2 linked regions of the Desulfatitalea tepidiphila genome follow. The protein of the gene in region 1 interacts with the protein of each later gene in a pairwise test. Links are inferred from orthologs where the notes say so. Each region holds a gene or a part of one and is shown on either strand. Other genes may lie near its edges. The genes, in order: selB and serC.

Region 1 (15,722 bases):
AGGTGCAGTTCACCTGGTAGACATCCAGATTCTGATACTCGGGCCCGGAATAGATCTTGCGCGTGTTAGCGCCCTTTTCGAACATGCCATGCACGGTTCGCTCGATTTCATCGGTCGTGAGCAAATCCTCCACATCCACCACGCCGATGCCATCGTGGGTATCCAGGGTGGTCACCTGGTTGCGCGGGCAGATTTCCAGCCAGTGTCGCAGGCGCGCACTGGTATGATGATACAGCGTGTGCAATACCAGCATGGGCAGGGCGAAGTCGTAGGTCCAGTAGCCGTGTTCGGCTATTTTGTGGTGGTAACGGTAGTGTTCATGGACCTCCGGCAGAATTTCGACCCCGAAAGGCGATACGTATTCATTTAACCATTCGAGCGTTTCCCAAACTTGGGGTTCGAGGAAAAAACAGTTGGTACCGATCTTGATGGTGGTATATGCAAAGGCGTCCATGCGGATCATTTTGGCCCGGGAACGCGCCAGCCGGATGAGAAAATTCCGGAAGACCTCCTTGGTCTTGGGCGAGGTGACATCCACATCGATCTGCTCGTAGTCGAACGTGCACCACAACTTCTCCCTGGATCCGTCGGCCCGTTCGATGACGGTATAGGGAGGACGCGGCTTACGGGTGTATACTTTGGCCAACTCCTCTTCGCTGATTTCACCGTCGGGACTCAGCTTGTCGAAATAGAGAAACATGTCCGCATATTCGGAGCGTGTGCCTTTTTCGATGTAATCCTGGAAAAATACCGATTGCCGTGAGATATGGTTGACCATGAAATCGATGATCAGGTCAAAATCTTCTCCGATTTTCTCGATATCCTCCCAGCTCCCGAAGATTGGATCGACTTCATGATAGGTCAATGGTGCAAAACCCCGGTCAGCGGATGACGGATAGAACGGTAGAATATGTACGCCGCCGACGGCGCCGGCCAGATACCGGCGCAGCACGTAGTGCAACTCCATCATGTTGCCGCCGAGGCTGTCGGGATAAGTAATGAGCTGGACCCTGTTCTGCATCGTCACTGTGCCGCCCCCCTGTTTTCCTCGCAAAATCGGTAGTAGTTCATGCCTTCCAGAATACCCCCGGCACAGGGCGCTTTGGCAAAGTAGATATGGCGCATTCCTTTCAGGGCTTCCAGCTCGGCGCTGTAGTTGCCGACCACGACACCGCGGGGTTCGCCCCGCAACATCTCCTCGTCGTTTCCCGAATCCCCGCTGACCAGAAAATTTCTCAGGGGGATGACCCATTTGTAGCTCAAATAGCGGATAGCCTTGCCCTTGGAGGCACGATATGGCAATATATCCAAATACTTACCATGGGAATAAATCAAATTGTATCGACACCGGTTGCTCAACAGCCGGTCGTGCACCAGGGCCAGCCGCTCTTCATCCGGATCCATGTAGTAGCTGATTTTGAATGTTCTTTGGGTCTCTTCCTCCTGGTACCTCAGAAAATCGAAATGCTTCAACAAGGAGACGATTTTATCGCGCTGCCATTGATGGGAGATGTGGGTCGCCCAGCCTTGTCCGAAACGGCGATTGGCGCCGTAATAGATTTCACTGCCCACCGAACAGATCATCACATCAGGCTGCGGCACTTCGTGCTTTTTGAGTATCCTCGTTGCGGAATCCACGGTTCTTCCGGTGGCGATGCCGAACCCGATACGTTCGCGATGCTCTGCAAGCACGGCCAGCAGATCCTTGAGCCGACTGTTGTCTTCGCCGATCAACGTGTTGTCGATGTCGGTAATCAAAAAATAGCGCAGCGACATCAAGCGCCGACCGATGGCATCCGATGGAACGGCGGTATCCATGTCGGAGGCCTGGTTGGCCGTGATCAACTTTCGGATGGCAGCGGCATAAGTGCCGGCATGGCTCTGCCAGGTATAGTATGTATTGACATTCATGATACCGTTTTTGGAGAATTTCTCCCAGAGCGGCGCATCGGAGATGATCTTGCGCAGTGCGGCGGAAATCTCCCTGGGCCGGGTCGGATCGATGAGAATGCCGTTTTCACAATTCCGGACGATGTCGTTGGGGCCGCCGTCATTGGTGGCCACGATGGGAAGCCCGGAGGCCGAGGCTTCGAGCAGTGTCAAGCCGAACGGCTCGGTCAAGGCCGGGTTGATAAACACGCCCCTTTTCTCGGCCGCGATGCGGTAAAGAGCAGGCACCTCGTAATCGAAATCGTGCTTCTTGGGGATCGCCATTTTGCCGTAAAGATCATATTTGTCCATCATCAGCAGCATGCGCGTCAGCACGTCGCGCTCATTTTCTTCCATGGCGTCGATATCTTTGCGCAGGCCCGCAAAGATTGCCAGATTGGCCATGGTCTGAAGCTCCAGATCCTCACCGTAGGCCTGAACGAGTCCGGAAATGTTCTTGCGTTTGTCCGGTCGACACAGCGCCAGGATTATAGGTTTGTCCGGATGGGGGAAAAAACGGTTTAGTTCCCGCAATATCGATGCCTGGGCATATTTGATATTTTCGGACTTGCTGTTTTCTTCAATCAAATCGTGATAGAAGGGATAAAAACGGTCGATGTCGATCCCCGGCGGAATAACCTTGTACTCGGGCACCTTCTTGTTGCGATAAAGCCCATACTGTTCTTCGATCTCGTGCTGGGTGCTGGTCACCACCAGGTCCGCGTTTGCCAGTATCTGCTCCTCGGCTTCGATACGGCGGTGGATTTTGTATTTCTTGTCGATATCGGCATCGGTCATGCCATCGGCCAGCAGCTTGCTGAGTTTTGTGCGCCCGAGGGAATGGCCGGTGTAGACAAACGGGATACCGAAGAACTCGGAAAGCTCCATGGCCACGTAACCGGCGTCCGGATAGTGCCCGTGAACGATGTCGGCAACGGCGTCCTGCCGCTTGATGAATTTGATGGTCTTGTCGACATACTCGTCCAGATGCGGCCAGAGCAGTTCCTTGCGCATATATTGCCGACCGCCGCACTGAATGCGGACGATGCGAAACTTGTCCGTGACCTGCTCGATGGGCTCGGCATAATCGGGTGATACCCGTTTGTCGGCGATCAAGCGGGTAAACAGATCGACCCGACCGATATCGTCCCGGGCACTGAGATGCCGTGCGAGTTCCAAGACATACGTGATTTGTCCGCCGGTATCCGAATCGCGCCCGAGTTCCAGGTTCTGCGAGCGTATCAGACCGTGAATGCTGAACAGTTGAACATAGGGAAGACGATCAGTCATGCATTAATCCTTCCATCTTTTTCCGCAAACGGGCATATATGGAGGAGTCATCGGGGATGGCGCCCGGCAATTCACAGATCTGCCCTGCGAAGTAGGTTGCGGCCGTCAAGGCGCTCTCAAGAGCCATACCTGAAAGGTAGCCGGCCGCGATAACGGACGCAAAGGCGTCGCCGGCACCGACGGTATCCAGAACCTTCCCGGTGGGCGGCGGCGATGCGTCGAATCGCTGCGTCGCTGTGAAAAGGGTGCTTCCGCTGGAACCCCTTGTCAGAATGACCATTTCAATCTCATGCGTTCTCATGAGATGGGCAACCAGCGCCTCTTCCTGGCTCGGCCCGCCCGACAACCCACCGACATGGTGCAATTCGTCGGTGTTGAGCTTCAGAATGTCGGCATAGTCCAACGAGGCCTCGATGACGTCGGCCCGGACATGGGGCGGCCGCAGATTGAGATCACAAAATGCTTTGGTGGATGCGCCCTTGCGCGACAGCAATCGGTCGAAACGCTCAAAGGCCAAGTCCGAACGCTGTGCCAGCGTGCCGAAGTAGATCATTCGTGTGTCCGGACCATGGATAGGCGTAAGTGCCTCAAAATCGATGTAATCGTATGCGACATCCTCACGGATGTCAAACCGGGGCACGCCATGATCGTCCAGGGTAACTTGAACGGTTCCGGTCGGATAGACGTCATCGACCTGGACATCATTGAGATCGAAATGGTGACGGGAAAGCAGCTTGCCGATCTCGCGGCCATGGGGATCATCTCCGATCCGGGTCAGGAACCGTACCGATAACCCGAGCTGTTTGAGATGAAAAGCAAAATTAAAGGGCGCACCGCCGATGCGCTGGTAGTTTTCAAACAGGTCCACCAATATTTCTCCGAGCACGGCAATCATCTTTCCTCCTTGAGAATGGGGGCGGTTGCTGACGACGGAAGGTGCAGTATCGTTGAACATCGGAGCGCAGCAGATAGAGACCAACACAGCAGCATAGGTAGCATGGTGATGGGCGCCACGAGAGCTCTAACAGACAATCCGCCGGACTGTCAAACCGACACAGCCGCCGTCAGCGATTCTAACTGAATGGAATTCACAGAACAGGAATATCGTTATGGAAACTGAAATCTTTTTCAATCAGCAAGCCAACACGCTGCAAGGACGCCTGGCGATCCGCTCCAGACAACGGGCGGCCATCATCACCCATCCGCTTCAAAGGTTCCTGCCCTACTGGCAACCCACTGCCCGTTTGCATGTGATTGAAAGTGCCGATCATTTTTTTGGTGCCGAGTTAACGTCCCTTCAAACCGAAATCACGACCGCTCTCATGGGATGAGATCGTCCTGACCCCAACGGGATAAGGGGTTGACATACGCTTGGTTGCGTTTGACTTTTCAAAAGATCGCCTCACTTTTCTGCCATAAAGGTCAATTCAGAGGAGGTGCCCATGCCATGCATCGACACAAAAACCAAGGGTAAAAGGACGCTGGCTCGGCTGTCCACGGCCTTGCTCGTGGCGGGCATTCTCATGATGCTCGGCTGCGCGTCCGGAGGTTATGGACGTTTATACCTGGATACGGAGGTCACTTTGTGGTTCAGGCAAAACAGCGTTCCCGACTATTATCGCTACTATACCAACGGCCGATCGGATATGCCCTACGCCATTATCGGAATCGATCCAAGATACCGCATCAATACAAACATATGGGAACCGGTGGCCCCCAACACCCCCAACTTCGCCGACAAGATCGCGTTCGTATGGCGCCCGGATATTTGGGAGCAGTTGGATCCGGCCCAAGGTGCATGGATCGAAAGCCCGGGCGGAGAAAAAATCGGTATCTGGTTCTCCATGTATCCCTTCACGACAATCGAACTTCAGGAGGACAACCGGGTGGTGATCCTGTCGCCTCATAATCCAGGCAGGGAATAGGATGGCGAGCCTTTTCCGGCAACAGGTCATTCACCTCGATCATAGGATTCATTCCCTTTTTAGACACGGATGGCCGGGCCATGCAGATCCAGCCGCTATTGTCCCGAAACCCCAATCTTGACAACTGGTTGAAAGAATGGTTTTAGTTGAAAGACTTTGATGGGACAACATCCAACCCAATGCAATTCATCCAACCATAAAACACATTATGAATGACATCCCAACGAAGCAACGGCTGGCTTGGGCCGGCGACAAGGACGGGAGTCGGGAGCGGTTCAACCAAATCGGCCTTAAAACAAAGGAGTGCTCATGGCGCGTCTAATCTTGACCTTCAACAATAAGGTGCTCGGCAACCACCAAATCTCACCTGGGCAGCAACTCACCATCGGCCGCCATCCCGACAACAAAATCGTCATCGACAACCTGGCCGTCTCGGCCCATCACGCCACGGTTCGCGCCGAAGGTCAAAACCTCATCCTGACCGACATGGGCAGCCGCAACGGCACTTATGTCAATAATGAACGGGTCGAAGAGAGCCGGCTGGCCCACCAGGATTGGGTGAGTATCGGCAAACACATTCTCATCGTGGACCTGTACGAAACCCTCTCCATGGAAGCCACCGCCGATGAGCTGATGGGTGTCCCGGGGAGTGCCGCCAATGCCGATCAAACCATGGTTCTCGACCGAAAAGAGGCCCAGTCGAGCTGGGTGGGATTCGACTATCTTTCGTTCCTCTCCTCGGTGCGCGAAGATTACGAGTTGACCGCCAAGGGGGTCTCCATAGGTAAAAATGCGGATGCGGACATCAAAATCACTGGTTTATGGTCCCTGTTTGCGGGTCAACCGAGCGCAACCATCACCAAACGAGGAAACGATTACGTTCTCAGCTACGTTCAGGGACGAATCACGCCCAAGGTGAACGACAAGGCGGTCAAAGGATCGGTCAAGCTGTCTCACGAAGATATCATCGCCATCGGCCCTTTGAAGGTCCAACTCCGATTTGTCCGCAGGCCGGTCAAATAGTGCCCAGCCACAAATGGCCGCTTTCCCTGGGCGCTGCAGGTCGCAATTCTGTCCGGCCTTCGCCCCACCCCCTCTGTCTGTGGAGACATACCTTACGGTTGAACATCCTTCCAAAAACAGCTAATTTAGGTTTTTTTGATATCTCAGACCGGAGAAGACTGTGAACCCAACCCACATCTTGATTCTGCGCGCCATACTGGGCGTCGTTTTCGGCGTCGTCCTGACCCGGCTCTTTTACCCCAATGCATCGGTCGTCTTCATGATCGGCCTTTGTGCCGTCCTGGTGGCCTTGTCCTATCTGACCGAATACCTGCGGCGGAAAAAAAAGTGAGACGGGCCAATGGTGGCATTGAGGATGAATGATAACGAGCATAAAGGAGTACATCGGTCGTGAAGCCAATCATCTTAGGCACTGCCGGACATATCGATCATGGCAAAACCACACTGATCAAAGCCCTGACCGGTATCAACACGGATCGGCTCAAAGAGGAGAAGCTGCGCGGCATCACGATCGAGCTGGGTTTTGCACACCTCGAGCTGCCCAGCGGCCAACGCCTGGGCATCGTGGATGTCCCAGGCCATGAAAAGTTCGTCAAAAATATGGTCGCCGGCGCAACGGGTATCGATCTGGTCGCGCTGGTCATCGCGGCCGATGAAGGCATCATGCCGCAAACCCGGGAACACATGGAAATCTGTACCCTGCTCGGCATCCGCCACGGCGTGGTCGTCATCACCAAGCGTGACATGGTGGACGAAGAGTGGCTGGCCATGGTGCAGGAGGAGATCGCCGACTTCACCCGGGGAACTTTTCTCGATGAGGCACCGGTGGTGCCGGTGTCGGCCATTACCGGACAAGGCCTGCCCGAATTCATCGCCACGCTCGACCGCATTTGCGAACACATCCCTGCCAAGACGGCTACCGGCCTGTTCCGCCTGCCCGTCGACCGCGTCTTCAGCATGAAAGGATTCGGCACGGTGATCACCGGAACGCTCATATCGGGCAAGGTGGCCGTTGGGGATCGGGTCATGCTCTATCCCTCGGGGGTGGTTTCCAAAGTCAGGGGGCTTCAAGTTCACAACCAGAGCCTGACCCAGGCCGAAGCGGGCATGCGCACGGCCATTAACTTTCAGGGGCTGGAAAAGGCGGCGGTCAACCGGGGGGATGTCCTCGCCAAACCCGAAGAGCTAATCCCCAGCTACATGGTGGATGCCGATCTGCTCTATCTGGCCAGTAACGCCAAACCGCTCAAAAACAGAACCCGGGTGCGATTTCACAGCGGCACCAATGAAATCATGGCAGTGGTCGTGCTGCTCGATCGGGAAGAGGCCCGACCCGGAGAGCATGCCCCGATCCAAATCAGAATGGATGTACCGGTGACCCTCGTCAAAGACGACCGTTACGTGCTACGCAGCTATTCCCCAATCCGGACCATCGGTGGCGGTGCCATTCTCGATCCGATTCCGCCCAAACACAAACGCCATCGGCCCGACATCATCGAGGCACTGCGGCTTCTGACGGAAGCCCCTCCCGAGGAGGTGGTCCGCCTGCATATTGAAAACAGTGGATTCAAAGGCTGTGCCTTCGGCGAGCTGTTGATCATGACCAACCTGCCGGAGAAACAGCTGGAACGGATCCTCCAGGACATTACCTCCAAACGAACGGCCATCCTGGTCGACAAAGAAAAGAGGCGCTACGTTCACCAGAAGGCCGTTTCCGACCTCCAAAAGGCGGTCACCGACCTGCTCGAAGCATACCACCAGAAAAACCCGCTCAAACCGGGTATGTCCAAAGAGGAACTCAAATCCAAACTGCCCCTCGGCGTGGACAACAAATTGGCGCTGCTCGTGCTTCAGCAACTCATGAAAGCCCAGGCCATCGTGCAGGAAGAAGACATGGTGCGCCTGGCCGGACACCGTGTGGCATTAGGAGTGGACCAGCGCACCCTGAGGACAAACCTGTTGACCGTTTATCAAAAAGAGGGACTCACGCCGCCCTATTTCAAGGAGCTCTGCTCTGAGCTCTCGGTTCCCGCCGAAGAGGCCCGGCAAGTCCTCTCCTTGCTGATCGACGAAGGGCATCTTATCAAAATCAAAGAGGAGCTCTATTGCCATCGGGAAGCGATCGATAAGATCAGGGATCAACTGGTGGCTTTCCTCTCCGAGCACGAAGAGATCTCCACGCCGCAGTTCAAGGATATGACTGGAGCGTCCCGGAAATATGTGATACCTTTAATCGAATATTTTGATACCACCCAACTGACCATCCGTATAGGAGATATGCGTAAATTGCGCAAACGTCCGACAGGCAGTTGATAGACAGGCCGGAGACATCACCATGGACACCCCCACGGGCCCCCAGGACCGCAATCGTGATAGTAACGCTGGATTTGCCGCGTTTTTGATCAAACGCGTGGTCGTCGTCACCCTTTTGATACTCGTGGTGCTGTGGGCTCTGGCCACCGGCATCGATTACCTGGATAAGCCCGCGCCCTGGAAAGATCGCCTGGTCAAGGACGACACCGGACCCACCGCGGCGCCTGCGGCCATGACATCCTCCGAAACGGCGAATATCCGCGCGGCCCGAGCGGCAAATCCGCATGGCGGTACCCCCGTTCATGCTTCCCAAGGCTCCGCCGGAATAGGAGAACTGGCCGTGCCGCCGCCACCGGCGAATACGGATCACCGACCGGTCATCGATGGCCACCTGCCCCAGCCCGCAAGCCCTCAGGTTGTTCAACCACACCAGGTGGCAGCCCCGTCCGCCAACGGCGCCACCCCTTCCGCGCCCCCTGCCCCGACTGCCGCTCCCGCCCATGGCACAACATCCGGAGAGGGCGCTGCCCCCAAAGCCGAACCGGGCGCTCATGCCGTCGCACCGCCCCCCAAACCGCTTCCCAAGGGCGTGACCTTCATCGACGCGGTCATCAAACCCCTCTCCCATGAGCTGAACGAGAGATTCTGGGGGTGGCGGCCCAACGACATCATCAACGTCACCGACAACGTGAACAACTACCAGCTGGGAGTTCTGGAAGTGACCCGGCGAGCGGTCGTCCAGTTGACCGAGCGCATATCCCGCACCGGCAGCACGGATACCATCAATCGCAAACTGGAAAACGCCATGAACTGGCTCATGATCAAAGCGGACTCCTACTGGTTCCCTTCTCCGGAAGCCAAATACAAGGATAGCCTGACGGAGCTCGCAGCGTACCGCACCCAGCTTATTTCCGGGGGAGCCTCGTTTTATGTGCGGGCCGATAACATCATTCCGCTGCTGATGACTTTCGAAGACCTGCTGGGCAGTTGCGATGAAAATCTGGTGAAGGCCAAAGAGAAGGATGGGTCGACGGTCGGATTCTTCACGGCTGACAACTACTTCTATTACGCAAAAGGGGTGGCGGCCGCCATGGGGGAGATCCTGGAAGCCGTGGCCCACGATTTCGAACAGATCCTGGTCTCTCGGCACGGCGAAGAGTTGCTGCACCACGCCGTCATCTCTTGCCAACTGGCCGCCTCTCTGGATCCCTGGCTCATCATCAACAGCGACCTGGACGGCTTTCTGGCCAATCACCGCGCCAATATGGCAGCGCCCATCAGCCATGCCCGTTATTATATAGGTCAACTGATCAAGACGCTATCGACCTGATACCCGCTCAATCGAACGGTGAAAGATTCAGCGGATTTCCCCCTTCTCGAGCTCTGATTTCACCGCCGAGGAGAGCTGCTGCAGCGTGTAAGGCTTGCGGATATACCCCCCTGCGCCCAGGGCCAGGGCCTTTTTCACCCTTGCCGACTCGTCGAAACCGCTGACAATGACGGCCTTCTGCCGTGGATGGCGGGCGAGCAATTGGCGGTAGAGGGTTAGCCCGTCCGAACCATTTCCCAGAACCATGTCCAAAAGAACCACAGCATATGGCGATTTGGCCATGTGATCCAATGCCGCCCGTTCGCTGTCCACAACGGTCACCTGGTAGTTCAGCCGGGTCAGCATCTCGTAGGCGATATGGCGATGCTCGGCCTCGTCATCGACCACCAGAACGGTTTCGCCATGGCCCATCAAATCTTCTATCTTCGGAACCGCCGGCTTGGGGGACTGCACTTCGTTGGTCGCCGGGAAGAACAAACGAATGGCGGTTCCCTTGCCTACTGTGCTGTGAACTTGAACGAAACCTTCATGGTCCTGCATCGTGGCCCATACGATCGCCATCCCCAATCCGGTACCGCTGCGGCCCATCACCTTCTTGGTATAAAACGGCTCGAAGATGCGGGTTAGATCTTCCTCGGGGATGCCGGTGCCGTTATCGATAACCGACAACACCACATAATCGCCAGCGGGATGATCTTTGACCCGTTCCCCCTGTTTCAATGTCTGGAACTCGCTGGCTATCACGATTCGCCCGCCACGGGGCATGGCCTCGGCCGCATTCATCGCGACGTTCATGACCATTTTGACCAGGTGGACCCGGGACCCGCGTATGGCCGGCAGCTCTCCGGCAAGCTGTAAAATGACTTCGATCCCCGGGTGATTGGCGCGCAAGCTGTCGTATTCGGAGCTGGTCACAAATTCATGGACTACCTGATTGACGTCTATCGCCTCCTTCATCTGCACGCCGCGACGTGCCAGGGTCAGCAGATCCTGAACAATGGCCGCCGCCCTTGTGCCGGCCATCTTCATCTTGGTCAGGGGTGCATACATATTGCTCTCTTTGGGGATATCCATGAGCAGCAGGTCCGGATAACTGACGATCGCACTGAGAATATTGCTCAAATCATGGGCGACCCCACCGGCCAGGGTCCCCATGGCCTCCATCTTCTGGGCGTGGCGCAATTTTTCTTCGAGCCGTTTTCTTTCAGTCGTATCGACGAGCACACAGCGCCCCTCGAGCACGCGTCCCTGGGGCCCCTTGAAAGGCTCCATGGTGATGTTCACCCAGAGGATGCGGCCATCCGCGTGATGCAGCCGCAGCTCTTCGTTGTAGACCGACCTCCCCTGCTGCAAGGCTTCCTGGACCCACTGCGCCCGGGTACGATTTCCGCGATCGGATGCCGCGTATTCCAGCCAGCATGAACCGATGAGCTGACCACGAGGCCTTCCCAGCAGCTCGGTGGCCGCCGCATTGCATTTGAGAATGGCCGCCTCGCCGGTCGATATGGAAAAATAGGCGGTCGGCGCATTTTCATAAAGGCTGCGATAGCGCGACTCGCTGTCTTGAAGCTTTTTGTAGGCAATTGCGCTGGATATGCTGACCGCTGTTTGATAGGCGATGCCCATCAAAAGATTCACGTCGCTCTGTGTCAACGGCCGTTTGGTGTGGATGTTGTCCACCGCCAGGATACCCAGGGAATGATTCTCATAGACGATCGGCAGACAGATCAGGGACTGGGAGCCCATCTCTTGAGCGAACAGCCGGCTTCTGGCCGAATACGAATTTTTCATCGTGTTGACATCGTCCACCAGCAGCGGGCGCTGTTCGCGAAACACCTGGACAAAGGTGCCTTTGGCATCGGGATGATCCAGCCGGAACCGGGTCCGGCTGAGCAGTTCGCTCTTTTCCTCGTCGAAACCGAACCCGGCGGAAAAAACCAGCCGCCGTTGGTCCTCGTCGGCCAACATGATGATGCCCCGGTCGAAATCGAGTTGGGCCTGGATTTGGGCCATGACCACTTGCGCCAGCTGGTTCACGTCGAGAAGCACGGATGTCGCCTGGCCGATCTTTTGAACCAGCAGGGCGCCGCGGTACCGGTAGTCGATCTCCTTGATGTGATCCTCGGCCACGTTGCCCTGCTTTTGAATCGTACGCACCAGATTCTGGCGCTCCAGGAAGGCGGCCCGGAAACCGATACCCATCAGGACGACCAGAGACGCGGTATTGACCGCACACCATATCGCCGGCGGCCAGAGAAACAGACCGACTGCGGCGTTGAGAATCACAAGGAGGGTGCCGACCTTGAAACCCCACTTCCATTTCTGGAAACTCGGCACCTCCCAGGCGACGATATATCGGCAACAGGGATCCCCGCGGTGGATGCACTGATCATGCTCGATCTGGGCAAACTTGCCGGTGAACAATGCGGCGAGAGATTCGAAGATGCCCAGACGATTGTCGCATTGATAGGGCTTTTCATTGACTCCGGCTGCCGGTACGCACAGAATCTCCACCTTGTTGGCGCCGACCTTGCGGACCTTGACGCGCGCCCCGTGGCTGAGCATGGGGTAGAGTTTGGCCAGCAGCAGGTAGATGGAAACGGTGTTGAGCAGCCCCAGCACATGCTGTTTGAGGGGACCGGACGCATCGGTCGATACCGCATATCGGCCGACCTCCCGCGCGATGTTCGGGTTTCCTGAAAGTGCCATGGCCTTTTCATGAAACGCGTCCACCTGCTCCTGGTTGAACCAACACCCCGGATCTTCCAATTGGCATTTGGTCAGGCCGGCGGCATCGATGATGGCATCTAAGTTGACTTGGGGATAATGGGCGTTGAGATAGGCAGCGTAAAACTTTAAAACCCGGCTGTTATAAACGGTGTCAGGTTTCGTCATGAGCAGGAGATCCCAACAATTGCGATGAGAAACAGAGTAGCTCAGATATTTCTTCTTTTGTTTTTATCATGTTATGATCGAACGGCCCCATATTGTCAAGTGATTGCACGAGAAATGATATCGAGTGAATCCGCCGACCTGCATGCCCGGATGGCGGGAAGCACAGGGACGGCGGGAGTTTCATAGGGCAAACTTCTCCACGCCGACACCGGCCGGACCTGGCGGGAATGGCGCGATGCCGCCCGTTGGGAAGTGATTCAAGCCCCCGGGTCCCGCACCAGCGCCAAACCAAGGTCCAATGCTTTGGTGTTCATTTCCAGAAAACGTTGCGGCACGCGGGCCGTCAACACCTTTTGTACAGCTGGCAGTGTAACCAGATGGGTAAAGCCCAACACCGCACCGAGCATGCAAATGTTGAAAGCCAGTGGCGTTCCGAGGTGTTGCATTACCGTATCATACAGGGGCAATTGCTTCTGGATCGCGTCCACCCGGCGTTCGGTGTTGACGTAACGGCTGTCGGATATCAGTAAGCCCCCGGGCCGGATGATGGGGGCATATTTGTGGTAGGCTTCCTGGGTCAGACAAACGAGCACATTGGGCTGCACCACCATCGGATAGTTGATGGGGTCTTCAGAAATGATGACATCGGCCCGCGTGGCCCCGCCCCGGGCGGCAGCGCCATAGGATTGGGTCTGGACGGCCGTCAGGCCGTCGTACAGCACGGCCGCCTCTGCCAGGATGATGGCTGCAGTGACCACCCCCTGGCCTCCGGATCCCGAAAAAACCAATCGTGTTCTTCCCATCTTCCTCACCCGTTATCCGATCATGTGGTTGTGTGATCGGCGCTTCGAGCGCGCTCGATCACCTTGTCATACTCGCTGCAATACTCCGGACGATCCACCTGAAGGAATATGCCCCGTTCGATGAGGCCCGGATCCGACTTGGCCGCCTTGGAGCCGATCGGGGTGGTGCCGTCCTTGAACTGGCGCATCATGGCGGCGGCGTCACCGATCTTGTTCTTACGGCCGAAGTAGGTCGGACATTGCGAAAGGATCTCGACCACCGAAAAGCCGTCGTGCAAGATGGCCTGCCGGATGATATCGGTCATCTCCTTGACATGATAGGTGGTGGTGCGGGCGACGAAGGTCGCCCCGGCGGCAATGGAGAGTTGGACCGTGTCAAATCCCTGGTCGATGTTGGTATACGGCGCCGTGGTGGCCAGGGTACCGTACCCGGAAAGCGGCGAATACTGCCCGCCGGTCATCCCGTAAATGCGGTTGTTCATCACCAGAGCCGTCATGGCGATGTTGCGACGGGCGGCATGAATAAAATGGTTGCCGCCGATGGCCAATGCATCCCCGTCGCCCATGGCCACAATCACGTTGAGCTCGGGCTTGCTCAGTTTCACACCGGTGGCAAAGGCCAGGGCGCGCCCATGCAACGTGTGCAGGGTGTGAAAATCGACGTATCCGGTAATTCGCGACGAGCAACCGATGCCCGACACCATCACGATTTCGTTTTTGCTCATACCCAGTTTTTCGATGGCGCGGATCATGTTGTTCAGCACGATTCCATGACCGCACCCCGCACACCACATGTGGGGGAAAAAACGTTCGCGAAGATAATCTTTGACCGCCATGGCGATATCCTTGGCCCCGCTGGGCGGGGGGAGGTTGGAAGAACTCAAGTTTAAAGTTGAAAGTATAAAGTTTAAAGTGAAGGAATCCTGTCGATTGCAGCGCCAGGGCTCCAGACACTCTGCTCGTTCAAAACTGCAGGCTACTGGCAAGTGGTGCATCGGCCTTTCAGGCAAGGCCGCAGCATTTTTGAAACCGCAGGCGTAGCCGAGCTACGTCGAGGATTTCAAAAATGCGAGAACGCCGCATGGGAGGCCGAGGTGTCGCTTGCCAGCAGCCTGCTATACACCTTTGCCTTCGATCAAACGCAACCCCTGCCGAATATCGGTCGGCGTGATGAAGACCCCATCGATCCGATTGATCAAAAAGACGTTGCGCGGGTTGTTCAACGCCCTCTTTACCTCGCTGCAGATATGGCCCATATTCATCTCGACGACGATGACCTGCTTAGCGCGGCCGATGGCTTCGCCGATGATGTCGTAGGGAAACGGCCAAAGGGTCTGCAACTCGAAAAGACCGAACTTCTGGCCTTTGTTGCGCATGCTCTGGACCACGTGCAGGGCCGAACGGGCCGTCGCCCCATAGGAGACCAGGACGGTCCGCGCATCGTCCAGGTAATAGGTCTTGTAGCGGGCAATGGCCTCCACATTGCTTTCGATCTTATCCACCAGGTGACGAATGAGGCCGTGCACGACCTTGGGATCGTCCGACGGAAATCCCCACATGTCGTGGTAAAGGCCGGTGACGTTGTAACGGTGTACGCCGCCGAAGTCGGACATGGGCAGGCGGCCGTCCTCACGGGGCAGGTAGGGGTGATAATCGACTCCTTCGCGCACCGACGTACGCAGTCGCTCGACCAGCGGGATCTGACCCGCTTCAGGGATATCGAGCCGCTCGCGCATGTGGCCCACCACCTCGTCGTAAAGCAGGATGACCGGGGTTCGGTAAGTTTCGGCCATGTTGAAGGCCTCCACCGTCGTGGTGAATACGTCCTGGTGGTTGGAGGCGGTCAAGGCAATAATGGCATGATCGCCATGGGTCCCCCAGCGGGCCTGGTTCACATCGCCCTGGCTGATGTGCGTGGGAATTCCCGTGGAAGGACCGCCGCGTTGCACGTTGACGATCACACAGGGTATTTCCGCCATGACGGCGTAGCCCAGGGCCTCCTGCATCAAGGAAAAACCGGGGCCGCTGGTGGCCGTAAGCACCTTGTGTCCCGTGAGGGAGGCGCCGATGATGGCGCACATGGAAGAAATTTCATCCTCCATCTGGATAAACTTGCCGCCATACCGGGGTAACCGGACGGCCAGGTGCTCGGCAATCTCGGTGGAGGGGGTAATCGGATACCCGGCGAAAAATTGCAGCCCGGCATATAACGCA
Region 2 (15,703 bases), 300 kb from region 1 along the record:
CGGGTTCGAGCAGGGGGAAGCGGCCCTCGCGGTAATCCTGGTAAAGGGGGGTGTTGGGCACCAGCATGAGGCTCAGGGCGCCCACGTAATCGGGATCGATGGCCGAAAGCACCCGGCCCGTGGCCTCGGCATGGATCTGGGAGCGTTCGCGTCCGGCAATGCCGAGAATGACCGTAATCGACAGCTTGAAACCAGCCGCCTTGGCCCGTCGGCCCATGGTGATCATCTTTTCGGCGGTGGCGCGTTTGTTGATCGCCTTCAGGGTGTCGTCATCCCCGCTCTCGAGTCCCATGTAAAGAATGCCCAATCCATTGGCGTGCAACTCCTTGAGTTCCTCATCGCTTTTCATGGCGATGCTCTTGGTGTTGGCATAGGAACCGATCCGGGTCACCCAGGGCAGCTTGCGGCGGATGGTTTGCAGGATGTTGAGCAACCGCTTTTGGGGGATGATCAAGGCATCGCCGTCGCAGAGAAACACGCGGCGCTGGCGCCGACAATGTTCAGCCGCGAAATCGATGTCCTGCATGATGATGTCGTCGGGTTTGATTCTGAAACGCTCGCCCCGATAGGTGCCGCAGAAAGTGCACTTGTTGTGCGAGCAACCGACCGTTACCTGCAGCAGAATGGAGTTGGCCTCGCTGGGCGGCCGGATGATGTTGCCTTCGTAATGCATTGTCGATCCTACCTCCTGAAATAATTTAGACCGTCGCCGGTCCAAGTCCATGCGCTTTATCAGATTTAAGGCGGTAAAAAAAGGCGTGCGTGTCAATTGCAGCGTTTCTAACTGAATGTCATTCATTAGACCCGGCGCGGATAGAACAGGTGACCGATGCCACACGCCAAGCAGTCAAGTACCGGTAAAATGCACGGCAGGCGGCCCAGAAACTCGCTGCGCTCAAACCGTCTGGGCCGCTTATCCGCCGTTTGCATTTAACTGGCTCTATGACAGCAGGCTCACGTGGCCCTGGCCACCTGCCCCACCCACGCCTGCCATCACCGTTACGATGCGAATTTTTTTTAAGACAATTTCTGAAAAGCATGCCCTTCAGGATGAATAAAGTTCAGTTAGAATCGCTGTGTCCATGGCGGCCATCGACACGCTCGAGTTTTCGCTTTCAATCCGCCGGATTCCCATTATAATGATGAAACAGCAAAGAACGCAGACAATCCAGGAAAGGAGAGACAGATGAAAACCATCGAACGCATCCTGTTCCCCGTCGATCTGACCGAAAGCTCCGAACGGCTGGTGCCCAATGTCCTGACCATGGCGGAAAAATTCAACGCGACGGTGCACGTCGTTTTTGTGGTCCGGATCTTTCAGTATTTCACCGACATCTATGTCGCCCCGCCGTCGATTTCCATCTTTGAAAACGAGCTGGTCGAAGGCGCCCGCAAAAAAATGGACGAGTTTTTAACAAAGCATTTCAATCATCTGCCCAACACCCAGGGGGAAGTGTTGCTGGGTGATCCATCGGATGTCATTATCAATTATGTCCAGGAAAAGGACATCGATATGATCGTGATGGGAACCCATGGCCGCAAGGGGCTGGATCGCGTGCTGTTCGGCAGCGTGGCCGAGCGGGTGATCAAAACGGCCCGTATTCCGGTGCTGGTGGTCAATCCCTATCACGAGAAGAACGCTTAACGCATCGGCACAACGCGCGGGCAGCCGCGGGACCGGATCGAAGGTGTGCTAGGGCTCCAGTTTACGTGCCCATTTATAGAGGCCGGGATTGGTGCACACTTCGTAGTACTTTTTAAAGGTGAAGCGAACCGGTTTCAGCGATACCGGATGGACCACGGGAATCTGGGCCTCCCGGATTATCAGACGCTGATAGCGCCCGCTTTTGGTGGGGAATTTTCCCAGGTAGAGATTGTACTTGTGGTTTTTGCCGGCGCCGGGAGCATCGGGCAGCATTTTAAGATCGATCTCTCTGGTCAGTTTTTCAAAGCCTTCCGCATTCAATTCGATGCCGTTGACGTTGTAACGCAGGGACAGATCGTCGGCCGTGGCGGCAATTTCCTCCTCCGAATGCGTCTGGAAGACATACAACCGGAAAGGCCCCTTGTGATTGGCCATGGCCCGCCGTACCGTCTTGGAGCAGCTCGACAACCGATCGGCATGATTGATGGCCGATGAAATCATGATGCGGTTGTTGCCGTCGAAAAGAAAAGTGGGGGCCTTGTTCAGGTAGCTGATGCCGATGCCCAGTTCCAGGACGGGCAAATCGTGTTTGCGGCTCTTTTCGTTGGACCGCTGGATGATGATCAGCATATTGATGGCCAACCCGCAGGCCCGGGCCACACTGTACCAATCGCCGGGCGTATCCTGGCGTTCAAAAATCGACAAGATGATGGCATCCCCCTCGATGAACACCTTTGCCGCATCGTAATCGGTCAATATCTCCGAAATCGGGTCGAAAAAATTGAGACTGAAATAGGAGGCCGGATTCAGTCCTCTTTCGTTCATGCGGTGGGTCAAATCGGTCGATCCCCTGACGTCCGCCTTGAGGACCACGTGGTTGATGATGGGCTTTTTCGAAGAATCCTGTTCGTTGGGAAGCAGGAATTCATAGAGGGTATTGTTCTCGCGGGATAGGGTGACGATCTTCTCCTCTGTCGCGATCTGCACCCGCTGGATGGCATCCTTGATGACGTCGCAGATACTCACGTCGCGGTGGTAATGGGCAAAAGCGTGCATGAAGCGAACCAGGTACGCTTTGCGCTTGGCGGTGGTGATCTGCTCCATGGACTTGATCTTCCTGTTCAGCGGCGCCAGGCTGAAGCTGCGGCCATACACGGCGGAGAGTCGTTTCAGTCGCTGCCTGACCAGCCGCCGCGACTTTGGCAGTGCCAAATACTGCATGATCTGCTGAGGGACGAGTGGGGGGCAGTATTCCAGATACTCGGGCTGCATCTCGTATGCGGCCGAAATACGTTCCACGAGACCCTTTTTCAGAAATTGCCGGTAAAAGTAATTCAACATCAACTTCTGGCTCTTTCCCAGCCGTTTGAGCCTCGCGATCTCCTCGGGATCCGTCTTTTTATTTCGAAGTGCCTGCACCTCCGCGCGGGTGCGCTGCCAGTTGAACAGATGATCCATGTTGTCCAGGTGCAGCAGCCACGCTTCGATCTTTTGCAGGTAGGTCTTATGCGCTTGTTCTTCCATTTCAGGCGTTTGCACTCCGGGAAGTGCCGCCCGTTTGTCCACGGGAAATACCTTTTTGGATCGATCCGGGCCATCGGCAGTGCTGATCAGATGCCGGACGAAGTAAAGCAGACCCTCGTAGCGATCCGGGTCCTCGATGCGGCGCCCCAAGGCGACATCGTACTCCAACAGGACAAAGAGCTCATTGTCCGCACTTTCCAGGTGCAGCAGAGAGGTACCGAGCACATCTCCGAAAAAGGAACCGCTGTTGCCGAAGATCGCCTCCCGCATCGGCTGGATCTCCTTGCGCTCGATGTCGATCCAGAAACCGCAGATCTCCTTTCCCACCCGCTCCAGTAAAGCGGCCCGATCTTGAAGGATGAGTTGCAGTTTGTTTTTGAGCTTGGGCGACTCGCCGGCATCGTTATGGACGGCCAGTTCCGATTTACGAGCCGATTTTTTCAGGCTTCCCACCAGGTGGTCGTACTGGGAACGGACCTCTTCGAGAAGCATTTTGACGACCGCCGCCTGGGCCAGACATTCGACCTGGGGTTCGCGAAGCGCCTTGGCCTTGTTGAGCGCATCGCGCATGATCTCTTTGTAGAGCTGTTTATAGCTCTCGATCTCCTTGGCCCAGCTGACGTTCTGATGATCGGGTTTGCGCTTTTCGAGGCCTGCATGCCGTTTGACCAGCTGGGTGACGATCTTGCGGGTTGCGGCGGTAAAGATGGGGCTGACGAACACATCGTGTCGGATGTTGTCCACCCCCGGCACCAGGCGATCCACGGAAAAACCGACGACATATTTTTTAAGATCGAAATGGCTGAGCGCAGGCAACTTGGGCGTGTTTGAGAAGAAAAGGCTGATCATGATTGCACCAACTCGGAAAAGCGACCTTCTTCGACCAGCTTGAGAAGGCTCGCCACCACCTCGGAATCGTAGAGTTTTCCGCTGTTTTTCTGAAGCTCGTCGATGGCGTGCTGCAGGCCCAGCGACGGGCGGTAGGGACGGTGGGAAGCAATGGTCTCGAATACATCCGCCACGGCCAGAATGCGCGCCGGCAGCAGGATATCTGACCCTTGCAAGCCCTGGGGATAACCGCTGCCATCGATCCGCTCGTGATGCTGCAGGATGATATCGGCCAAGGGCCAGGGAAACTCGATCTGCCTGAGAATGTCGTAACCGGCCTTGACGTGGTTTTTGATCAATTCGTATTCCAGGTCGGACAGTCGTCCCGGTTTGGCCAGGATCCCCGCCGGAACAGCGATCTTTCCAAGATCGTGTATCACGCTGGCCATTCGAAGCCCGTAGACATCGTCTTCCGTCATGCCCATCTCGGCCGCGACGGCGCAGGCCAAATCCGCCACCCGCTGCTGATGGCCGGCCGTATAGGGGTCGCGGATTTCCACGGCCACGGACATGGCCTGAACGATGCCCTCCATGGCGCGCCTGAACTTATCCAGGTTGATCTTGAGGTCGCCGAGCGCCTTTTTAAGCTCCTGCCGGGATGCCCTTTCGGAGAGCACGCGTTTGAGCCGCGCCACGAACTCGGCGATGCGGAAGGGTTTCTGGATGAAGTCGCTGGCACCCTGTTCGACGATGTCTTCGTAGTTGAAGTCATCGACATAGCCGGTCATGATGATCACGTCGGCGGCATATCTGGACTTGATCAGCCGGCCCAGTTCGATGCCGCTCATCTCGGGCATGCGGATATCGGCGACGACGACATCGATGTTGTGCCGGGCCATTTGATCGAGCGCAGTACTCGCCCCCTCGGCGACGAAGCATTGGTAGCCGGCCAACTGAATTCCGCTTCGCAGCATCTCACGGATGACCCGATCGTCATCGACGATCAGAATGGTGTTATGGACCATGTTCTTCACATCCTGAAAACCAGCCCGGGATCAACTCTATCCCCAATCGGTTCCGGCCGGCTGTGGGTGGCGCTGTTACTTTTCCGGTATCAGACGCAGCTCGACGGAACGGGCGTGCGCCTCCAACCCTTCGATGCGCGCGAGGCACATGATGTCGTCGGCCTCCTCTTTGAAAGCATCGGGGGTGTAGTAAATCACACTCGTGTTTTTCAGAAAGTTATTGACGCTCAGGGCCGAAGAGAACCGGGCCGTACCGGCGGTGGGCAACACATGGTTGGGACCGGCCACGTAGTCTCCCACCGGTTCCGGCGTGAAGCTGCCCATGAAGACGGCGCCGGCATGTTTGATGCGCCCCAGATAATCGAAAGGTGCCTTCACCTGAAGTTCGAAATGCTCGGGCGCGATGCTATTGGCCAGGTCGATGGCGCTATCCAGATCGGGCACGCAGATCAGCGCGCCATAAGCTTTGAGCGCCTGTTCGGCAATCTGCCTGCGCGCCAACCGGGCGGCCTGGCGTTGAAGGGATTTCTGAACCGCGACGGCCAGCGTCTTGGAGTCGGTCAACAGAACCGCCGATGCGCGGGGGTCGTGCTCGGCCTGGGCCAGAAGATCGGCGGCCACGAAATCGGCGTTGGCCGATTCATCTGCGACGACCAGCACCTCGCTCGGCCCGGCGATCATATCGATCTGCACGGTACCCGCCACCAGTTTTTTGGCCAACGTCACGTGAATGTTGCCCGGCCCGACGATCACATCGACTTTGGGAATCGTTTCCGTCCCATAGGTCAGGGCGGCGATCGCCCAGGCGCTGCCGGCCTTGCAAACCGCATCGACGCCGGCCATCTTTGCGGCCACCAGCAGATGGGGACTGACCGCACCGTCCCGGGTGGGCGGCGTGACCATGGTCACGCGCGGGACGCCCGCGATTCTGGCCGGAATGGCCCCCATCAGCACCGAGGAGACGAGCGGTGTCTCCCCGCCTTTCGCACCGGGCACATAGACGCCGGCCGCATCCACCGGATGGACCATTTGCCCCAGGAAAGTCCCCGGACGCGGGGTATCGAACCAGGAGCGCGGCAGTTGCTTGCGATGAAATTCGCTGATCTGTTCGATGGCGCGTCCGAGCGCCCGCTTGAATTTTCGATCGACCTTGCGCTCGGCCGCCGCGAACTCCTCCGGGGTGGCAGCGATCTGGTCGACCGAGAAATCGGGGGCGTCGAATTGGCGGGTATAGGCGATGAGGGCCTGATCCCCCTCTTTCCGTACGGTTTCCAGGATGCGTTGCACCGCCGCCAACTCCTTGCGGCTGAAAGCCAGATCACGGGCAACGATGCGGTCGAGCCGTTTGACGGCAGCTTCCGATGGATATTCCAATATGTTAATCACTGTCTTCCCCTTGTCGGTGTGATGGCATCCGCCAAAAAATATCGGTTTGTCAGCAAAAAATTCGAATATGGGCAATTGCCGCATGGGTGTCAAGTAGCAAAGTCGGCCCAGGGATTCTAAATGAATGCGGTTCATTAAACCCGGCCTGGATGGAACAGGTGGCCGATGCCACACGCCAAGCGGTCAAGTGCCGGTAAAATGCACGGCGGGCGGCCCAGAAACTCGCTGCGCTCAAACAGTCTGGGCCGCTTGTCCGCCGTTTGCATTAAACCGGCACTATTGACCGCAGGCGTATGTGGCCCTGGTCACCTGCTCCACCCACGCCTACCATCGCCGTTGCCATGCGATTATTTTTATCAAACAACTTCTGTAATCCATGCGCTTCAAGGTGAATCACATTCAGTTAGAACTGCTGGTGTCGGCCCGCGGCCGTGGCCAAATGCACAGGCCCCTGCCCCCTCTTTGGATCGTCCAAATTGGCATTGACTTATCCATCGGAATTTAAGATAGAAAGACGTTTTGAATGCCTCGACAGGTTAGCGTCATCACATCCTTGACTGCTGGGATCTGCCGTCATCACTCATATCAATGGAGGTCATCTCATGAGTCCGAAACGCATCTACAACTTCAACGCCGGCCCGGCTGCACTCCCCTTGAGCGTACTGGAAGAGATCCAGAGAGATTTTCTCGATTTCAAGGGCTCGGGCATGTCCATCACCGAGGTCAGTCACCGGTCGAAATGGTTCGATGATGTCATCAACGACGCCGTGGCCCGGGTGAAACGCCTGCTCAAGCTGGACGACCGCTATCAGGTGATGTTTTTGCAGGGCGGGGCCAGCATGCAGTTTTGCATGATTCCGATGAACTTTCTCGCCGACGGCCGCAGCGCAGACTATGTCAACACGGGCACCTGGTCCACCAAGGCGATCAAAGAAGCCAAGATCCTGGGGAAAAAGGTCAATGTCGTGGCCAGTTCGGAAGATCGAAACTTTGCCTACATTCCCAAAAATATCCAGTTCACCCCTGATGCGACCTACGTTCACATCACCACCAACAATACCATCAAGGGAACCCAGTGGGCCGAGATGCCCGACACCGGCAAGGTTCCCCTGGTGGCCGATATGTCCTCGGACATCTTTTCGCGGCCTTTCGACGCCAGCCGTTTCGGCCTGATCTACGCCGGTGCCCAGAAGAACATGGGGCCGGCCGGCGTCTGCCTGGTGGTAGCGCGCGATGACCTGCTCAAGCTGGAACCGGCAAATTTGCCGACCATGCTCAAGTACTCCACCCATGCCGAAAAGAACTCCATGTTCAACACGCCGCCCTGCTTTTCCGTGTACACCGTTCAATTGGTCCTCAAATGGCTGGAGGAGACAATCGGCGGTCTCGACAGCATGGCCCGGATCAACCAGCAGAAAGCCGATCTGCTCTATGGCTATATCGACCAGAGCGGCTTTTATAAAGGCACCGCGGATGCGGACAGCCGCTCCCGGATGAACGTGACCTTCCGGCTGCCCAGCGAAGAGCTGGAGAAAAAATTCGTGGCCGAAGCCCTGAAAAACGACCTGGGCGGACTCAAGGGGCACCGATCGGTGGGCGGCTGCCGGGCATCGATCTACAATCCGACCCCACTGAAAGCGGTGGAAGCCCTGGTCGATTTCATGAAACAATTCGAAAAGAGCAACGGCTGATCGTTCATCGCCTTCGCTTTTCTCACGCGCCATCACCCACTGGACAGGCGGCGTCACCTGAGCGTCTGCCCAGTGGTCTTCTCGCTCCACCCCACCTCCGCATCCGGCCAAACGCCTTTTGGGCCGTCGAACCCCCGAAAGGTGCCGAATGTCGCTTCTGGTTTTTTTGTCATCTTCTCAGGTCGTCATCCCGTCCTTTATCGAAGCCCCTTTCCATACCCGACACCCGGTTCATGACACCCGCCGAACGTTCCCTTACGCGAGATGCTGTCGCTCCCGGTTCTGCTTGACAATACCGATGATTACCCATAATTACATGTTAAATTAAACCTATTAACAGGATCACTTTTCCCAGAGACCCCTATTGTATCTTAGATGCCTTATGATTGTTCGGCTTAACCAATACCAATCTTAACGGGAGGCTTGGCATGGACAAAATCTTACGTATCAACATGAGTGGCAGCGCCGGTCCGGAGATCAAAACCGAACCCCTCGGACCCTACGCCGGGTTGGGCGGACGCGCCATGACATCGACCGTCGTGGCCAAGGAAGTGCCCCCCACCTGCCATGCGCTCAGCACCGACAACAAACTGGTCATTGCGCCCGGCCTGCTCAGCGGATCGGCAGCGGCCATGTCGGGCAGAATCTCCGTGGGCTGCAAAAGCCCCTTGACCGGTGGCATCAAAGAGGCCAATTCGGGCGGCCAGCCATCCCAGATGATTGCCCGGTTGGGCTATGCGGCGATCATCCTCGAAGGCGCCCCCAAGGACGACACGCTCTACAAAGTGGTGATCAACAAGCACGGCGCGACCATCCAGGCGGACAACAGCCTCAAGATGCTCGGCAACTACGACCTGGTCGACAAGATCAAGGCCGAGTTCGGAGAAAAGGTAAGCTGCATCTCCATCGGCCAGGCCGGCGAGATGAAACTGAGCGCCGCTTCCGTGGCCTTTACCGACATGGAGCAGCGTCCGACACGCCATGCGGGCCGGGGCGGTGTGGGTGCGGTCATGGGATCCAAGGGAATCAAGGTCATCGTCATCGATGATGCCGGCACGTCGATGCGCACCCCCAAAGACCCAGAAAAATTCAAGGCTGCCAACAAGGAATTCGTGGCCGGTCTGCGCAAACATCCGGTCACCGGCCAGGGGCTGCCGGCCTACGGCACCAACGTGCTGACCAATGTGGTCAACGAGGCCGGCGCCTACCCGACGCGCAACTTCAAAACCGGCCAGTTCGAAGGCGCCGCCAAAATCAGCGGCGAAGCCCAGGCCGAACTGGAAAACAGCCGGGGCGGCGAGGGATCGGCCACCCACGGGTGCCATCGCGGATGTGTCATCCGGTGCTCGGGAACCTTCTACGACAAAAACGGCCGCTTCGTAAGCAAGCAGCCGGAGTACGAAACCGTATGGGCCCACGGCGGCAACTGCGGCATCGACGACCTGGACGCCATCGCCAGGATCGACCGCATGGATGACGACTTCGGCCTGGACACCATCGAAATGGGGGCCACCATCGCCGTGGCGATGGACGCGGGCCTGGCCAAATTCGGCGATGCCGAGGGGGCCATCCGACTCCTGGAAGAGGTCGGCAAAGGCACTCCTTTGGGCCGAATCCTGGGCAGCGGCGCCGCGGTCACCGGCAGGGTGTTCGGCATCGAGCGCGTGCCGGTGGTCAAAGGCCAGTCCATGCCCGCTTACGATCCCCGGGCCGTCAAAGGAATGGGTGTGACCTATGCGACGACGACCATGGGTGCGGATCATACCGCCGGTTACGCGGTGACGGCCAACCTGCTGGGCGTGGGCGGCAGCGTGGATCCTCTCAGCCCCAAGGGTCAGATCGAACTGTCCCGGAATCTGCAGATTGCGACCGCCGCCATCGATGCCACCGGCATGTGTCTGTTCATCGCGTTTGCTATTCTGGATCAGCCGGAAACCTTCCAGTCCCTGATCGACCTGATCAACGGTTTCACGGGAGCGAACCTGACGGCCGACGACGTGACCGCCCTGGGCAAAACCATCCTCAAACAGGAACGGGATTTCAACGCGGCCGCCGGTTTGACCAAGGCACACGATCGCCTGCCGGATTACTTGCTCAAAGAGGCCTTGCCGCCCCACAATGTGACCTTCGATGTGAGCGACAAGGAACTCGATGAGGTATTCAACTTTTAATCCCTTCCCCGTCAACCGCCAATAACCGCGGGGCGCCGCAACCCGGCGCCCCGTTTGATTTTGCCGCCATGACAACCACCGCATCCCTCGTCATCACCACGGGCCAGCCGCAAGGCCTCTTATCCTCAGCCCTCTTTGGATCGGGTGTGGGGATACCGGCCCAGGTCGGCATGCCGCTGATCGAACTGCTCTGCGGCCGGATCGGCATTACCCCCGGTTATCTCGACCAGCGGGTGCAGACGATCTTCGTCGACGGGCGCACCGTGGATCGCCCGGAAGATATCCGTGTGACGGAACATGCCACCGTGGCCCTCTCTGCGGCCATGCCCGGCCTGATGGGCGCCACCTTGCGCAAAGGCGGCCTGCTGGCCGTCTTCCGCAAAGACATATCGCAACGGCCCACCGACCGCCTGGAAGCCGGACACCACGACACCATGGTGACCCTGAAACTGTTCAATATGGTGGCCAAAGAGTTGGGCCCAATGCTTCTGCAGCAGGGAATATGGCTCAAAGGCCCGTCCCTCGCCCGCCACTTCGCGCAGCTATCGCCTTCGGCCCTGGCCGCCATAGATAGCGTGGTCTGGAACGGCCAATCCCTTCCGCCCGATCGGCTGCCTGCTGTCGCCTGGCCCGAGGGTTGGATACGGTTGGTCGTGCTTTCCCCCTCCCCATAAAAAAACCGAAGCCACCTCTCGGCAGCTTCGGTCTTTTAAGGAAGGACTTCAGGTCAACGAAACCCTTTCGTGAGGAACGGAAGGGGTTAGTCGCAGAGTTCGAACAGGGCCGCGGCACCCATGCCGCCGCCGATGCACATGGACTCGACGCCGAACCTGGCGCCGGTGCGCTGCATATTGGCGATCAAAGTGGCACACAGCTTGGCGCCGGTGCAGCCCAACGGATGGCCCAAGGCGATGGCGCCGCCATTGAGATTGATGCGGTCCATATACTTTTCCAGGCCCAGTTCGCGGATGGAATACAGCGCCTGGGAGGCAAAGGCCTCGTTGATCTCCCAGACACCGATGTCGTCAATGGTCATGCCGGCCAATTTGAGCAGCTTGGGAATGGCATATCGGGGACCCACCCCCATTTCGTCCGACCGGCAGCCCACGGTGGTGTAGCATTTCAGTTTGGCCAGGGGTTTGATGCCCAGTTCCTTGACCTTTTCGCCGCTCATCAGCACCGTGGCGGCCGCGCCGTCGGTGGTCTGGGAGGAGTTACCGGCTGTGACCGAGCCGGTCAGCGCAAAAGCCGGACGCAACTTGGCCAGGCCTTCGAGGGTCGTTTCAGCCCGCACGCCGTCGTCGAAGTCCTGAATAAAAGTTTCGCGCTTGTAGGTCCCATCCTTCTGGAGCACGAACTTGGTGGCCGGCGTGGGGACGATCTCGGTAAAACGCCCCTCTTTCTGGGCAGCGGCGGCCTTCATCTGGGATTGATAAGCAAACTCGTCCTGCATCTGGCGGGTGATGTTGTAGCGATTGGCCACATTTTCGGCCGTGATGCCCATGGAGACGAACAGATCGATCTCTCTTTTTTCCAGATCCGGATAGGGCCTCGGCATGTTGCCGCCCATGGGCACGTAGGTCATCGATTCGATACCTCCGCCGATGGTGACATCCGACCAGCCCGCCATGATGCGCATGGCGCTGTCCGCAATGGCTTCCAGGCCGGAGGCGCAAAACCGGTTGACCGTGGCGCCGGAGACCTTATCGGGAAAACCGGCGAGCTTGGCCCCATTTCGCCCGATATTCAGTCCCTGCTCGGCTTCCGGAAAGGCGCAGCCGATCATCACGTCGTCGATATCGTTGGCATCGAGCTGCGGCACTTTTTCCACCGCGCTTTTCAGAATAAAAGAAATAAGATCCAGGGGCAGTGTATCTTTCAGAGCGCCTTTGGCCCGCTTGCATCCCGGCGTGCGGACGGCACTGACAATATATGCTTCTCTCATGATATCCCTCCACAAATAGGTTGGGTTATTTTAATGGGTATGCTTTCGCTAATGTGTTAGTTGCGCAACGGCTTGCCTGTCTTGAGCATATGTTCGATCCTGGCAATGGTCTTCTCTTGTTTCAGCAGGTCGACGAAGGTCTTCCGCTCCAGGGCCAGCATGGAATCTTCGCTCATCAGGCTCCCGGTCCGACTCTGCCCCCCGCCGATGGCGAAGGCGATGCGGCTGGCCAGATAGGCGTCATACTCGCTTGCGTAACCGGCATTGGTCATGTTGAGCAGTTCGGCGTTGGCGATGCCGAAGGCCGCTTCGCCCAACACCCGCAACGGCCGTTTCACCGGCGGGGTGTAGCCGTCGTCGGCCATGCGCAGCACTTCCTTTTTCGCCTCGCCGATCAAATGATCGCGGTTGAAGACGACGCGGTCCTTGGGACCAAGGAAGCCCCTGGCACGGGCTTCGGCCGCCGATGTGGAGACCTGGGCCATGGCGATGGCCTGGAAAACGGGAATAAAGAATTTGGTCAATTCGTAATCAGGCACCGATGCCGGAATGTTCTCGATCACCTTGCGCCACAGGGCGTGACAACCGGTGCCGCCGGGCAGCAGGCCGACGCCGACCTCGACCAATCCCATGTAAAGCTCCGAATGGGCCACGATCCGATCCGCGCCCAGGCAGATCTCGCAACCACCGCCCAAGGCCAGGCCGAACGGCGCCGCCACGACCGGATAGCAGCTGTAACGTTCGCGCTGAATCACATCCTGAAGACGCTTGACCGCCTTTTCGATGTCATCGAACAAACCCTGGGCGGCCGCCTCCTTGACCTGGACCAGGTCCGCGCCGGCCGAAAAGGCCCCGGGCATGCCGCCGGCCTGGTTGCCGATGACCATGCCGACGCCGTTGGCATCCACATAGTCGTGCGCTTGTTCCAGGAACTCCGCGATCTGGTCGTTGAGCGCATTCATCTTGGTGTGGAACTCGGCGCAAAAAACGCCGTCGCCCAGATCGATCAACGAGGCCGACGCGTTGCCCAGCACCACGCCCTTGGCCGCTTTGAGCATGGCAAGGGAGATCACGGTGTCGCTGGTGACGATGGGTTTGTAGCTCTTGGTGACAAAGTCGTAGAAGAAGCGTTGTCCCTTTTCGACCTTATAGAAAGAGGTGTTTCCGGCGGCGAGCATCTCCTTGACCTTGGCCGGCACCACCAATCCATCTTTTTCCATGCGTTCGACCACGCGGGCGACGCCGAGCAGGTCCCACACTTCGAACGGCCCGCGATCCATGCCGTAGCCCCAGCGCATGGCGTTGTCGATTTCCACGATGGTGTCGGCAATTTCGGGAATCCGGTTGGCGGCGTAAATCAACCCTTCTGCCGTCACCCGCCAGACGAACCTGGCACCCTTGTCGTCGCCGAACACCATGGCCTGGATCTTCTCTTCATCGGTCTTGGCCTTCTTGGCGGCCGTCAGGCAGGGGAAGTCGGGTTTGTCATACTCTTTGTATTCGAAGGTGTTGAGGTCCAGCACCTTGCGGATCTTTTTCCATTCCGGGGTCAGATCGGTCTTGTAGAACCCGCCCTTGGTCTTGTTGCCCAGCATCTTTTTGTCGAGCATCTTCTGGACGAATTCGGGCAGGACGAACGCGTCGCGGGCTTCGTCATCGGTCACCAGCTCGTAGGTATTTTTGGACACATGGGCGGCAATGTCCAGGCCCACGAGATCGGTGGTCTTGAAAACGCCGGTCTTGGGGCGTCCCATTGCCGGCCCGAACAGCGCGTCGACTTCGGGAATGGTCAGTCCCTCTTCGAGCATGATCTGCATGGTGCGGGTCGAGCCGTGCACACCGATGCGGTTGCCCACGAAATTGGGCGTATCCTTGGCCCAGACAATGCCCTTGCCCAATTTGCGTTCACCAAAATCGGCCATGAATGTCAAGACTTCGGGAAGCGTCTGCTCGCCGGGGATGATCTCCAGCAACTTCATGTAACGCACCGGGTTGAAAAAATGGGTTCCGAGGAAGTGCTGTTTGAAATCATCGCTCAACCCTTCGCTCATGGCCTTAAGGGGGATACCGGAGGTGTTTGAGGAAACGATGGCGCCTTTTTTGCGCACCGGCTCGATGCGCTTGAGAAGCTGTTGTTTGATTTTGAGGTTCTCGACGACCACCTCCACGATCCAGTCGCAATCGGCCAACTTGTCGAAATCATCTTCCGTGTTGCCGATCGAGATCAGATTGATGTCGCTCGGGTGCATCAGGGCCGCCGGCCTGGCCTTCTGAATACCCTGCAAACCGGCTGTGACGATGCGATTGCGTGCCTTGGGGTCCTTTTTTTCTTCCTCTTTGAGATCGAACGGAACGATATCGAGCAAAAGTGTCTTGATTCCGGCACTGGCCAAAAGGGCCGCAATGCCTCCGCCCATCACACCGGACCCGATGACCGCCGCTTTCCTGATTTTCCTTGTCATGATCCCTCCTAATACCCAAATGCGGTTTGTTCGCCGGTAAGATGCCTTTGATACCCCGGCGTCGTAGGTTATGCACATCAAGAACCACGTGCTGTCCATCCACAGAAGGTATCATGTATGGATGGACACCAATTATGAATGAACGTTCATTCAGTTAGCAGAACAGACAAATCCATGTCAAGGGATAAATGCCATCACACGGCTGTCTCTTTACAATAAAAGGGCTTTATGACATCATGCCGATCACTTATGGGATCATCCCGGACCGACCACCGCAGAGGCGCCCAATCATGACGGATGTAAATGATATCGTATTGATTTATATTGAAGATAAACCCCAGGCGTTTGCCCGCGTCGAAGCCATCGAACCGGATGTGAAACGGGGTTGGTACCATGTCAAGTTGCTGCTGCTCCAAGTTCCGTTGATGGTGGTCACCTGGATCCTCAGAGACGTCTATATCGAGGGCGAAACCTTTACCATGGAGGGCAAGCCCATGCGCCTGGAACGGGTAAAAAGTCCGGAATCGAGGGAAAAACCCGTGGGACAATCCGAAAAGGAGGCCGGGGGTGAAAAAGGCAAGGTGATCTCCCTGGCCGACCTCAAAAAGAAATAGATGCACCGGATCGTTTTATCCGCTTCGCGCCGCACAGATATTCCCGCCTTTTACATGCCCTGGTTCATGGCCCAGATCGAAAAGGGGGTGTTCGAAGTCCCCCATCCATACGGCGCCGCACCGGTGCGGGTACCGGCCGCCGCCGATCAGGTGCACAGCATCGTCTTCTGGTCCAAAAATTTCGACCCCTTTATCGACGGTGAGTATGGACAAGCATTGATCCAAAAAGGATACCATCTCTTCTTCAATTTCACGATCAACTCCCCCCACCCGATCCTGGAACCCGGGGTGCCGCCATTGAGCGACCGGTTGGCCCAGATCGAGCGCCTGGCCGATCTGTTCGGAGCCCGGACCATTCAGTGGCGTTTCGATCCCATCTGCTATTTCATAACCGACGACGGCCGGGAGGGCG

The links.
Region 2: the proteins of selB (region 1) and serC interact in binary tests that used the Escherichia coli proteins (3 or more experiments, as listed by UniProt). The link is inferred for Desulfatitalea tepidiphila from one-to-one orthologs.

The regions. Positions count from the first base shown.
Region 1 is NZ_BCAG01000003.1:256,302-272,023, reverse strand. Bases 6,098-9,018 are described here. They hold selB (selenocysteine-specific translation elongation factor), read left to right. Parts: upstream 6,098-6,557; coding sequence 6,558-8,480; downstream 8,481-9,018. Other genes in these bases: DFT_RS05790 (DUF2333 family protein), read left to right, coding at 8,503-9,018; DFT_RS26460 (hypothetical protein), read left to right, coding at 6,328-6,498; DFT_RS05800 (FHA domain-containing protein), read left to right, coding at 6,098-6,167. Outside these bases: gtfA (sucrose phosphorylase), read right to left, coding at 1-1,021; DFT_RS05820 (HAD-IIB family hydrolase), read right to left, coding at 1,024-3,219; DFT_RS05815 (carbohydrate kinase family protein), read right to left, coding at 3,212-4,114; DFT_RS05810 (hypothetical protein), read left to right, coding at 4,329-4,550; DFT_RS05805 (hypothetical protein), read left to right, coding at 4,662-5,144; more of DFT_RS05800, read left to right, coding at 5,454-6,097; more of DFT_RS05790, read left to right, coding at 9,019-9,810; DFT_RS05785 (ATP-binding protein), read right to left, coding at 9,838-12,705; DFT_RS05780 (2-oxoacid:acceptor oxidoreductase family protein), read right to left, coding at 12,963-13,508; DFT_RS05775 (2-oxoacid:ferredoxin oxidoreductase subunit beta), read right to left, coding at 13,529-14,344; DFT_RS26150 (hypothetical protein), read left to right, coding at 14,379-14,549; DFT_RS05765 (2-oxoacid:acceptor oxidoreductase subunit alpha), read right to left, coding at 14,624-15,722. UniProt on the Escherichia coli protein: Translation factor necessary for the incorporation of selenocysteine into proteins. It probably replaces EF-Tu for the insertion of selenocysteine directed by the UGA codon. SelB binds GTP and GDP.
Region 2 is NZ_BCAG01000003.1:551,476-567,178, reverse strand. Bases 6,153-9,054 are described here. They hold serC (3-phosphoserine/phosphohydroxythreonine transaminase), read left to right. Parts: upstream 6,153-7,010; coding sequence 7,011-8,099; downstream 8,100-9,054. Other genes in these bases: DFT_RS07090 (aldehyde ferredoxin oxidoreductase family protein), read left to right, coding at 8,528-9,054; hisD (histidinol dehydrogenase), read right to left, coding at 6,153-6,408. In the rest of the region: DFT_RS07120 (radical SAM protein), read right to left, coding at 1-673; DFT_RS07115 (universal stress protein), read left to right, coding at 1,187-1,645; DFT_RS07110 (nucleotidyl cyclase domain-containing protein), read right to left, coding at 1,694-4,018; DFT_RS07105 (HD domain-containing phosphohydrolase), read right to left, coding at 4,015-5,022; more of hisD, read right to left, coding at 5,098-6,152; more of DFT_RS07090, read left to right, coding at 9,055-10,270; DFT_RS07085 (hypothetical protein), read left to right, coding at 10,339-10,944; DFT_RS07080 (thiolase family protein), read right to left, coding at 11,031-12,215; DFT_RS07075 (3-hydroxyacyl-CoA dehydrogenase/enoyl-CoA hydratase family protein), read right to left, coding at 12,272-14,677; DFT_RS07070 (hypothetical protein), read left to right, coding at 14,968-15,291; DFT_RS07065 (DUF1848 family protein), read left to right, coding at 15,292-15,703. UniProt on the Escherichia coli protein: Catalyzes the reversible conversion of 3-phosphohydroxypyruvate to phosphoserine and of 3-hydroxy-2-oxo-4-phosphonooxybutanoate to phosphohydroxythreonine. Is involved in both pyridoxine and serine biosynthesis.